4 regions of the Streptomyces cyanogenus genome follow, and region 3 is predicted to be linked to each of the others. Evidence: riboswitches for the same ligand, from Rfam matches in the RefSeq annotation. Region 3 holds a riboswitch; each other region holds the start of a gene.
The links. Region 3 has a riboswitch for cobalamin ahead of S1361_RS25965 (ribonucleoside-diphosphate reductase subunit alpha). Riboswitches for the same ligand answer to the same signal wherever they lie in the genome.

Region 1 (2,165 bases), 3.5 Mb from region 3:
GGCGAGCGTGCCGCCGAGGGCGAGCAGGCCGACGCGGCGGGAGAGCCGTACGGCCCGGTCGATGTCGGTGACCCGGACCGGCCGTCCGGTGGCGCCGTTGAGCACCGGGCGGTGCTCGACCCGGCCGCCGTAGGAGAGCGTCCCGCCCAGGCGGACGCCGAGGGCGCCCGCGAAGGAGGCCTCCACGGGCCCGGCGTTGGGGCTGGGGTGCTTGCGCGCGTCCGCCTTCCAGGCGCGCAGGGCCCCCCGCGGATCCGGTCCGGCCGCGGCGGCGAGTACGGCGGTCAGCCGGGCCCCCGGCCAGCCGGCGACGTCGTCGAGGCGGGCGGAAGCCCAGCCGAAGCGCCGGAAGCGGGCGGACCTGTGACCCACCATCGCGTCCAGCGTGTTGACCGCCCGGAACCCGAGGAGCCCCGGAACTCCGGCCACCGCGCCCCACACGAGGGCGCCGACGACGGCGTCGGAGGTGTTCTCGGCCACCGATTCGACCACGGCCCGGGCGATGCCGTCGGCGTCCAGCGCCTGCGGGTCCCGGCCGCACAGATGGGGCAGCCGCGCCCGGGCCGCCTCGACGTCCCCGGACTCCAGGGCACGCCCGATGGTGCGGGCCTCCCGGGCGAGCGAGGTGCCGCCCACGACGGCCCAGGTGGCGGCGGCGGTCAGCGCGACGGAGGCGGTACGGGAGGGGCGCACGGCACATGAGGCCAGTGCGCCGAGCGCGACGGCGCCACCGGCGCACACGGCGGTGTGCAGGGCGCCCCAGCCGCGGTGGTCGTGCCACAACGCGCCTTCCACGGCGCCCGCCGCCCGGCCGAACGCGGCGACGGGATGCCCGCGGCGCGGATCGCCGAGAAGCAGGTCCCCGAGAACGCCGGCGGCGGCGCCGTACGCGTATGTGCGATCGGCACCCATCGGCTCAGCCGGCCGTGGGGACAGGAACGGGCCTGGTACTGGTCCTCGATCGGCAGCCGAGCATGGCGATATGTGTCCTCACTCAGGGTGTCCGCGCCCTGGTTCGACGTGAATCGGCGGTGAGAGTTCCTGGCTCCCGGGGTTCTTCCCCGGTGACAGTGGCGGGACCGCGCCGGATTCGCACCGGCTTCCTCTCCTGCCGCCGTACATGGCCTGGGCAGTCCACCACGGGCCCGGAACGGCAGTCAACTTGCCTTTGACCTGGGACGCCGGACTGTGCTGAGGCCCACATCGCCGGCACGCGGGACGGCGCCGGACGACCGGATCGCGTCGAAATCCCCTCGCCGGGAGGCAACTCGACGGCCGGCTTCGTCCACGCGGACGGCTCCGGAGCACCGCGGACATGCGTCAGCCCTGCCGGTCCCGCTGGAGCGGTGAACCGGCAGGGCCGACGTGGTGGATCAGGCCGTCAGGGCTTGGCGACGATCAGGTAGATGCCGTACGCCACCGCCGCGGCACAGGCCGCGAAGCAGACGTACGCACCGGTCACGGCCAGCGCGGCCGACCCGCCCTGGGCCGCGGCCTTCTCGCGGCGGGACAGGCCGTTGACGCCGAGGGTGAACAGGGCCACCAGGCCCACCGTGAACGCGAGGCTGACGCCGAAGACGGAGCCGAGGGCCGCCCAGTCGATCTTCATGGGGATGCTTCCTTCAGTAACCGTGTGCTCGGGGTCAGACCGCGGCGGCCGGCGGGGCGGCCGGGGCGGGGGCCGGCTCGGTGGCCGGGGCCGGGATGGTGGCCGTCAGGTCCTCGGTGACCGTGCCCGTGGGGGGCGGGGTCACGGCGGCGATGGCGGCGGTGACCACACCGGCCGGCTCGCCGGTCTCCTCGACCACGTTGGTGTGGTCGACGACCTCGCGGCGGGAGATCTTCCAGATAGCGGCGCTCCCGGCGACGAGGAAGACGGCGACGGCGGCGGTGCCCCAGTCACCCAGGCCGGTGACCGACTCGGCACCCGCGCCGACCAGCGCGGCGGCCGGCAGGGTGAGCGCCCAGGCGACGAACATGCGGGTCGCGGTGGACCAGCGGACCACACCGCCCTTGCGGCCGAGGCCCGCGCCCATCACCGAGCCGGAGACGACGTGCGTGGTGGAGAGGGAGAAGCCGAGGTGCGAGGAGGCCAGGATGGCGGTCGCGGCGCTGGTCTGCGCGGCGAAGCCCTGGCGCGGCTCCAGGTCGGTCAGGCCCTTGCC
Region 2 (2,165 bases), 4.8 Mb from region 3:
GTTCCGTACGGTTGCGGAATTCATGGGCGGGCGGTGTCCCCTCGCGTCAGTGGCAGGGGAAACCGAGCAGATGGCGGGCGTCGTGCACCCACTCGTGGACGTCCGTGCCGTTGAACACGGAGGTGGCGCCCTGCTCGGCGCCGACGAAGTAGAGCAGGACCAGCATGAGGATGCCGAAGAAGACCGCCCAGGGAGCGATCGCCTTCAGCGGCAGCTTGGCGGGGATGGCGGGAGTGGTGGCTGTCGGCTGGGCGACGGTCTGCGCCATGGCAGAACCTCCTCTGGGAATTCGCGTCCCATCTCGGTGGTGCACAGGACGACGGCCCCGGGTCTGACTCGCGAACGCCCTTGCGGGGCCCGCATACAGTGGCGCGACCGTTCCGGATTCTCACCGGCTTCCGTCATGCCGTCGTCGATATCGGACAGACCGTACCGCGTGTCCGGCGCCCCGCCAAGACCGCCTCCGACCGACGTGATCCTCGTCTCGTGCCGAGTGGACGACCGTGCGCCCGGTGGGGCGGCGGTGGCGCGATACGGCCGGCCCCGTTCAGGGTTCCGCGCGCCGGCGCGGTGGGGTGAAGGCGTACAGGTCGAGGATGTCCGGCCGGGGAGCCACGCCGGGGCCACCGGCGCGTACCCAGGTGACGATGTCCTCGGTCGCCTCCGGGTCGTTGACCAGCCCGAGCCAGACCGGTCGGGCGCCGGCGGCCCGGCCGGCGGTGGAAGGCTGTACGACGATGACGTTGGCCTGGTCGCACACGTCGAGGCAGTCGGAGATGCGCACGGGCACCTGCGCCCGCAGCCGCGCGGTCTGCGCCGCGTGATCGCCCGTCACCTTGGGGCTGCCGCAGCAGCAGTCCCGGCACACGACGACCCGGCACGGCACCGGTCCGCCCGCTCCGTGTTCCGTCGGCCTCTCGGGCACAGCGCACCGCTCCCCTCTCCCGGGGAGATCCGCCCCGGTGTCGCCTGAGGAGGCGACCGCGTGAGTCTCCTGGCTCCCGGGTCGCCGCCCGTCCCGCCTTCCCGCCCCGCTCGGGGGAGGTGGCCTGCCGGGACTCGCTCGCCGGTCACAGTGGCGGGACCGCGCCGGATTCGCACCGGCTTCCTCGGACCGCCGTCGCCTTGTGTCGCCGGTCATCATGTCATCACCGCCGACGGCCCGTCACCCGGCCGCCGTGCGCCGGGACTCCCGCGGGGGGTGTGCCCGCGGGAGTTGCTCGCGCGTCGTGAGCGGTGGAGAGGACGATCACGGTCGGGGCACCTGCGGGACCACGCCGTCACGGGGCGAGCAGCAGCGGATCCGTGCGGGACTTGGCGGCCTGGTGACGACGGGCCACGTCCTGCCAGTCGACGACCTGCCACATGGCCTCGATGAAGTCCACCTTCTGGTTCTTGTACTGGAGGTAGAAGGCGTGCTCCCAGGCGTCGAAGACCAGGATCGGGGTGGAGCCCTGGCCGACGTTGCCCTGGTGGTCGTAGACCTGCTCCACGATCAGGCGTCCGCTCAGCGGCTCGTGGGCGAGGACACCCCAGCCCGAACCCTGCGTGGTGGCCGCAGCCTTGGACAGCTGGGTCCTGAAGGCGGCGAAGGAGCCGAAGGACTCCTTGATCGCCTCGGCCAGCTCGCCCACGCCGTCGGCGGCCAGGGGCTCGCCGCCGCCGCCCTTCGGGCCGGTCATGTTCTGCCAGTAGATGCTGTGCAGGATGTGCCCGGAGAGGTGGAAGGCCAGGTTCTTCTCCAGGCCGTTGATCGAGCCCCAGGCCTCCTTGTCCCGTGCCTCGGCGAGTTGCTCCACGGCGTCGTTCGCGCCCTTCACATAGGCCGCGTGGTGCTTGTCGTGGTGCAGCTCGATGATCTCCGGGCTGATCACCGGCGCGAGCGCCGAGTAGTCATAAGGAAGCTCCGGGAGCGTGTACAGCGCCATGTCCAACGTCCTCCGCCATTATTGCGAATGATGTGCAACTGAATTCTAATGGCAAGAGTCTCCGGTGGCACGGGCGCCATTCGGCAGGAGGGGCACCGGAACGAAGTTCGCCTGATCGTGTGTGCCGGCTCCGGGACGAGGGGTGCCCGCGCGAACTGCGCACGCCGGGGCCGCAAGTCACCCGAAATGACTAATGACGGAGCGTGCACCCCTTGTCACGACTGGGCCGTGCCCCAT
Region 3 (2,165 bases):
CCAGGTCTCCAGGTAGACCGCGGCGGCGCCCTTGCGCCGGCCGCCCTGGTTCACCGCGGCCACGGACGCGTCCAGGGTCTTCAGGAACGGCACGATGCCGTTGGAGTGCCCGTTCGTCCCCCGGATCAGCGAACCCCGCGAGCGGATACGGGAGTACGACAGCCCGATGCCGCCGGCGTGCTTCGACAGGCGGGCCACCTGGTGGTAGCGGTCGTAGATGGAGTCCAGTTCGTCCAGCGGCGAGTCCAGCAGGTAGCAGGACGACATCTGGGGGTGCCGCGTGCCGGAGTTGAACAGGGTGGGGGAGGACGGCAGGTAGTCCAGGCGGCTCATCAGGCCGTACAGGGCCGCGACCTCGTCCACCGAGCGGGGCGTGTCGTCCTCGGCGAGGCCGCTGGCCACGCGGAGCATGAAGTGCTGGGGCGTCTCGACGACCTTGCGGGTGATCGGGTGGCGCAGCAGGTAACGGCTGTAGAGGGTGCGCAGGCCGAAGTAGCCGAAGCGGTCGTCGGCCGAGGCGTCGACCAGTGCGTCGAGCCGCTCGGCGTGCAGGCGCGCGAACTCGGCGGTGCGGTCGGCGATGAGGCCCTCGCGGTGCCCGACCGCGACGGACTCGGTGAAGGACGTCACGCCCTGCGAGGCGGCCTCGTCCCGGATGGTGAGGGTCAGCAGCCGGGCGGCCAGCTTCGAGTAGGCGGGGTCCTCGGAGATCAGGCCGGCGGCCGCCTCCGTGGCCAGCTCACGCAGCTCCGCCTCGTCGGCCCGCGCGGACCGGCCGCGCAGCGCGGCGGCGGCGATCCGGCCCGGGTCGGCGTCGGGCAGGTCGGCGGTCAGCTCGGTCAGGGTCCGCAGCAGTGCGGTCCCGGGACCGTCGGTCTCCAGTTCGCTGACTGAAGCCGGGTCGGCTGGCGCGATGGTCACGTGGGGCTCTCCCTCAGCTCGGCACGGGGGCCCGGCGGAGGGCAGGAGGCAGCCACGAGCGCGCACGGCGTCGCGTCCACCGGCCCACTCCACGAGGCCCGGACGTTCGGAACCCACCCGGACCGGACGTCCGGGTGTGCTGCCGGCAGGTCGTCGGACTCAACAGGCGCGCGGATGCACGCAGGTACACCGTTGCGGGACAGTTCCGGACTCGCACCGGATTCCCCTGCGGCGACAGCGATCACGAGCATACATCTAGTGCCGGGTTCTCATGTCACCCCCAGATGTTGTGCCGGTCCGGTGTCGGGGGCCACTTGCCGGGCGGCGGCGCGGACGGTGCGTGCTTCCTGGGAAGCAGTTGCCCGCGGGGTCCCGGGTGCCGGGAAGACGGGCCTCGTGCACCAACGCCGACCGGGTCGTGCGGACCGTTGCCGTGCTCGCCGCGTTCGCCTGGGGGCGCAGGGCGGGTACACCCTGGTCTCGCGTACCACCGGGCCGGGCGGCACCACCTCGTGCGGCCGTCTCGGCGATGCCCGGGCGTACCCGCGACGAAGCCCTGCCGTTCGGTTCATCCCGGCGGCGCGGGGCGGCCGGCTGATCCGAACGACAGGGCTCGGGGCCCCGATCGAGGCGTGGGCTAGTGCGCGCTGCCCGCGGTGGCCGGCGGCAGCTCCACCTGCACCCCGGGGTCGCCCGCGTCGGCCGTGTAGTCCTGCGGCCTGGTCTCGTCGACGCCGTCGGGGGCCTTCACGGCCCTCAGGACGACGGTCAGGACCACGGTCACCAGAACGTTCAGGACGAACGCCGTCAGGCCGATGTAGCCGATCTCGCCGATGCCCGGGATCTCCTTGGCGTTGCCGCCGAAGTGCTTCTGGGTCGGCGAGGCGATGCCGTACGCGGCGGCCGTGCCGTAGATCATGCCGGCCGCCCAGCCGGCGAGCAGCGCCCAGCGGTGGAACCAGCGGGTGAACAGGCCGCCGACCAGGGCCGGGAAGGTCTGCAGGATCCAGATGCCGCCCAGCAGCTGGAAGTTGATGGCGACGGTCTTGTCCATGGTGAGGACGAAGACCAGCGCGCCGACCTTCACCAGCAGCGACACCAGCTTGGAGACCTTGGTCTCCTGCTGGGCCGTCGCGTCGGGCTTGATGAAGTCCTTGTAGATGTTGCGGGTGAAGAGGTTGGCCGCCGCGATGGACATGATCGCCGCCGGGACCAGGGCGCCGATGCCGATCGCCGCGAAGGCC
Region 4 (2,165 bases), 1.1 Mb from region 3:
TGACTACTCGGCGGCGGTGGCGGAGGCCGTCCAGCGCTCCTCGACCCGGGCCAGCCGCCAGTACGCAAGTGCCGCCGCCCACACCACCACGAACAGGCCGACGATGAGGTAGCCGACGTTGTCCAGGTCGAGGCCGGCGATCCAGCCGGTGACGTCGTCGTGCAGGCCGAACTTCTCGTGCAGGACGCCGACCAGTTCGATGGTGCCGATGAGGAAGGCCACGGCGATGGACAGGCCGGTGATGGCGAGGTTGTAGAAGACCTTGCGGACCGGGTTGGAGAACGCCCACTGGTAGGCGAAGTTCATGAACGTGCCGTCGAGCGTGTCGAACAGGCTCATTCCGGCGGCGAAGAGCAGGGGCAGGCAGAGGATCGCGTACCAGGGCAGCCCGGCCGCCGCGCCCGAGCCCGCCATCACCATCAGCGTCACCTCGGTGGCCGTGTCGAAGCCGAGCCCGAACAGGAAGCCCAGCGGGTACATCTGCCCCGGGCGCGACACGGACCTGGTGAGCCGGCCGAGCACGCGGTTCATGAACCCCCGTGAGTCCAGGTGCTGCTCCAGCTCCTTCTCGTCGTACGCCCCCGCGCGCATCGCCCGGAACACCTTGAGGATGCCGACCAGGGCGACCAGGTTCAGGGCGGCGATGAGATACAGGAACGTCCCGGAGACCGCCGTACCGAGGAAGCCCAGCACCTGGTGGGTGGTGGACCCCTCGTCCGTCACCTTTCCCGCCAGCGAGGTGCCGCCCGCGATGAGCAGCGCCAGCAGCACGACGACACTGGAGTGCCCCAGCGCGAACCAGAACCCCACCGACACCGGCCGCTTGCCGTCGGCCATCAGCTTGCGGGTGGTGTTGTCGATCGCGGCGATGTGGTCGGCGTCGAACGCGTGCCGCATGCCGAGGGTGTAGGCGGTGACACCGAGGCCCACCCCGAACACGTCGGTCCCCACCTGGTAGTGGCGGGGGGCGACCAGGAGGTACAGGATGCCGAAGGCGACGACGTGCAGGGCGACGATCACCGCCATCAGCCCCACCGTCTTGACGGTGTCCTCGCGTCGCCAGCGGAAGGACGCGGCATCGGCCATCGGGTTCACGCTCCAGCACCTCGTGGATCACTTCGTGACGCGCCGTGGCCGGTCTCCTGGCTTACGGGTGCACACGCCCGCCGCCCCTGCCTTCCCGGTCGTACGACCAGTGGCCCGGCGCATGCCGGACGGAACGGGAACTCCCCGATCACAGTGGCGAGGGCCGCGTCGACTTCCCATCGACTTCCCGAACACCACGGCCCGCCCACCGTAGGCGGGCACGCGGTTTCCTGCATAGCCGCGCACCGGCGCGGGTCGGCAAGATCACAAAGGCGGTGCGCCCTTCGCCGGCCCGGGCGCGTGGCGCCGTAGCGCGCGTTCCCTTTCCGGGCAAGGTGGACGGGGTACAGATTCCGTACCGTCGTCCGTCTCCCTGGGAGCCCGTATGGCAGACCTCTCGCCGGACCTCTCGTCCAGGAACCCCGACTGGTGGCGGCAGGCCGTCATCTACCAGGTCTATCCGCGCAGTTTCGCCGACGCCGACGGTGACGGGCTCGGTGACCTGCGGGGCATCGCCGAGCGGATGGACCACGTGGCCGCGCTCGGCGTGGACGCCCTGTGGCTGAGCCCCTTCTACCCCTCCGAACTCGCCGACGGCGGCTACGACGTCATCGACCCGCGCGGGGTCGACGAGCGCCTCGGCACGCTGGACGACTTCGACGCCGTGGTCGCCGAGGCGCACCGGCTCGGGCTCAAGGTCGTCGTGGACATCGTCCCCAACCACACCTCACACCTGCACCCCTGGTTCCAGGAGGCGCTGCGCGCCGGGCCCGGCTCGGCCGCCCGGGAGCGCTACGTCTTCCGGCCGGGGCGCGGGGCGCACGGCGAACTGCCGCCCAGCGACTGGCAGTCGGTGTTCGGCGGCAGCGCCTGGCGGCGGGTGCCGGACGGGGAGTGGTACCTGCACCTCTTCGCACCGGAGCAGCCCGACCTCAACTGGGAGAACGAGGAGGTCCGCGCCGACTTCCGCACCACCCTGCGGTTCTGGTCGGACCGGGGTGTGGACGGTTTCCGCGTCGACGTCGCCCACGGCCTGGCCAAGGACCTCACCGAGCCGCTGCGGGACGTCGGCGACATCG

Region 1: linked by a shared signal. The riboswitch ahead of S1361_RS10150 (cobalamin biosynthesis protein) and the one ahead of S1361_RS25965 (ribonucleoside-diphosphate reductase subunit alpha) in region 3 are both predicted to bind cobalamin.
Region 2: linked by a shared signal. The riboswitch ahead of S1361_RS04270 ((2Fe-2S) ferredoxin domain-containing protein) and the one ahead of S1361_RS25965 (ribonucleoside-diphosphate reductase subunit alpha) in region 3 are both predicted to bind cobalamin.
Region 4: linked by a shared signal. The riboswitch ahead of nicT (Nickel transporter NicT) and the one ahead of S1361_RS25965 (ribonucleoside-diphosphate reductase subunit alpha) in region 3 are both predicted to bind cobalamin.

Annotation. Positions count from the first base shown of each region.
Region 1 covers NZ_CP071839.1:2,275,925-2,278,089, reverse strand. The annotation lists gene S1361_RS10150 (cobalamin biosynthesis protein) at 1-912, opposite strand, end outside; cobalamin riboswitch at 1,017-1,154, opposite strand; gene S1361_RS10145 (hypothetical protein) at 1,382-1,609, opposite strand; gene S1361_RS10140 (inorganic phosphate transporter) at 1,644-2,165, opposite strand, start outside.
Region 2 covers NZ_CP071839.1:942,151-944,315, forward strand. The annotation lists gene S1361_RS04260 (CbtA family protein) at 1-24, opposite strand, end outside; gene S1361_RS04265 (CbtB domain-containing protein) at 47-268, opposite strand; gene S1361_RS04270 ((2Fe-2S) ferredoxin domain-containing protein) at 548-925, opposite strand; cobalamin riboswitch at 989-1,110, opposite strand; gene S1361_RS04275 (superoxide dismutase) at 1,281-1,928, opposite strand.
Region 3 covers NZ_CP071839.1:5,742,486-5,744,650, forward strand. The annotation lists gene S1361_RS25965 (ribonucleoside-diphosphate reductase subunit alpha) at 1-921, opposite strand, end outside; cobalamin riboswitch at 1,049-1,182, opposite strand; gene mctP (monocarboxylate uptake permease MctP) at 1,559-2,165, opposite strand, start outside.
Region 4 covers NZ_CP071839.1:4,652,491-4,654,655, forward strand. The annotation lists gene S1361_RS20900 (nucleoside hydrolase) at 1-3, shown strand, start outside; gene nicT (Nickel transporter NicT) at 4-1,086, opposite strand; cobalamin riboswitch at 1,116-1,300, opposite strand; gene S1361_RS20910 (glycoside hydrolase family 13 protein) at 1,472-2,165, shown strand, end outside.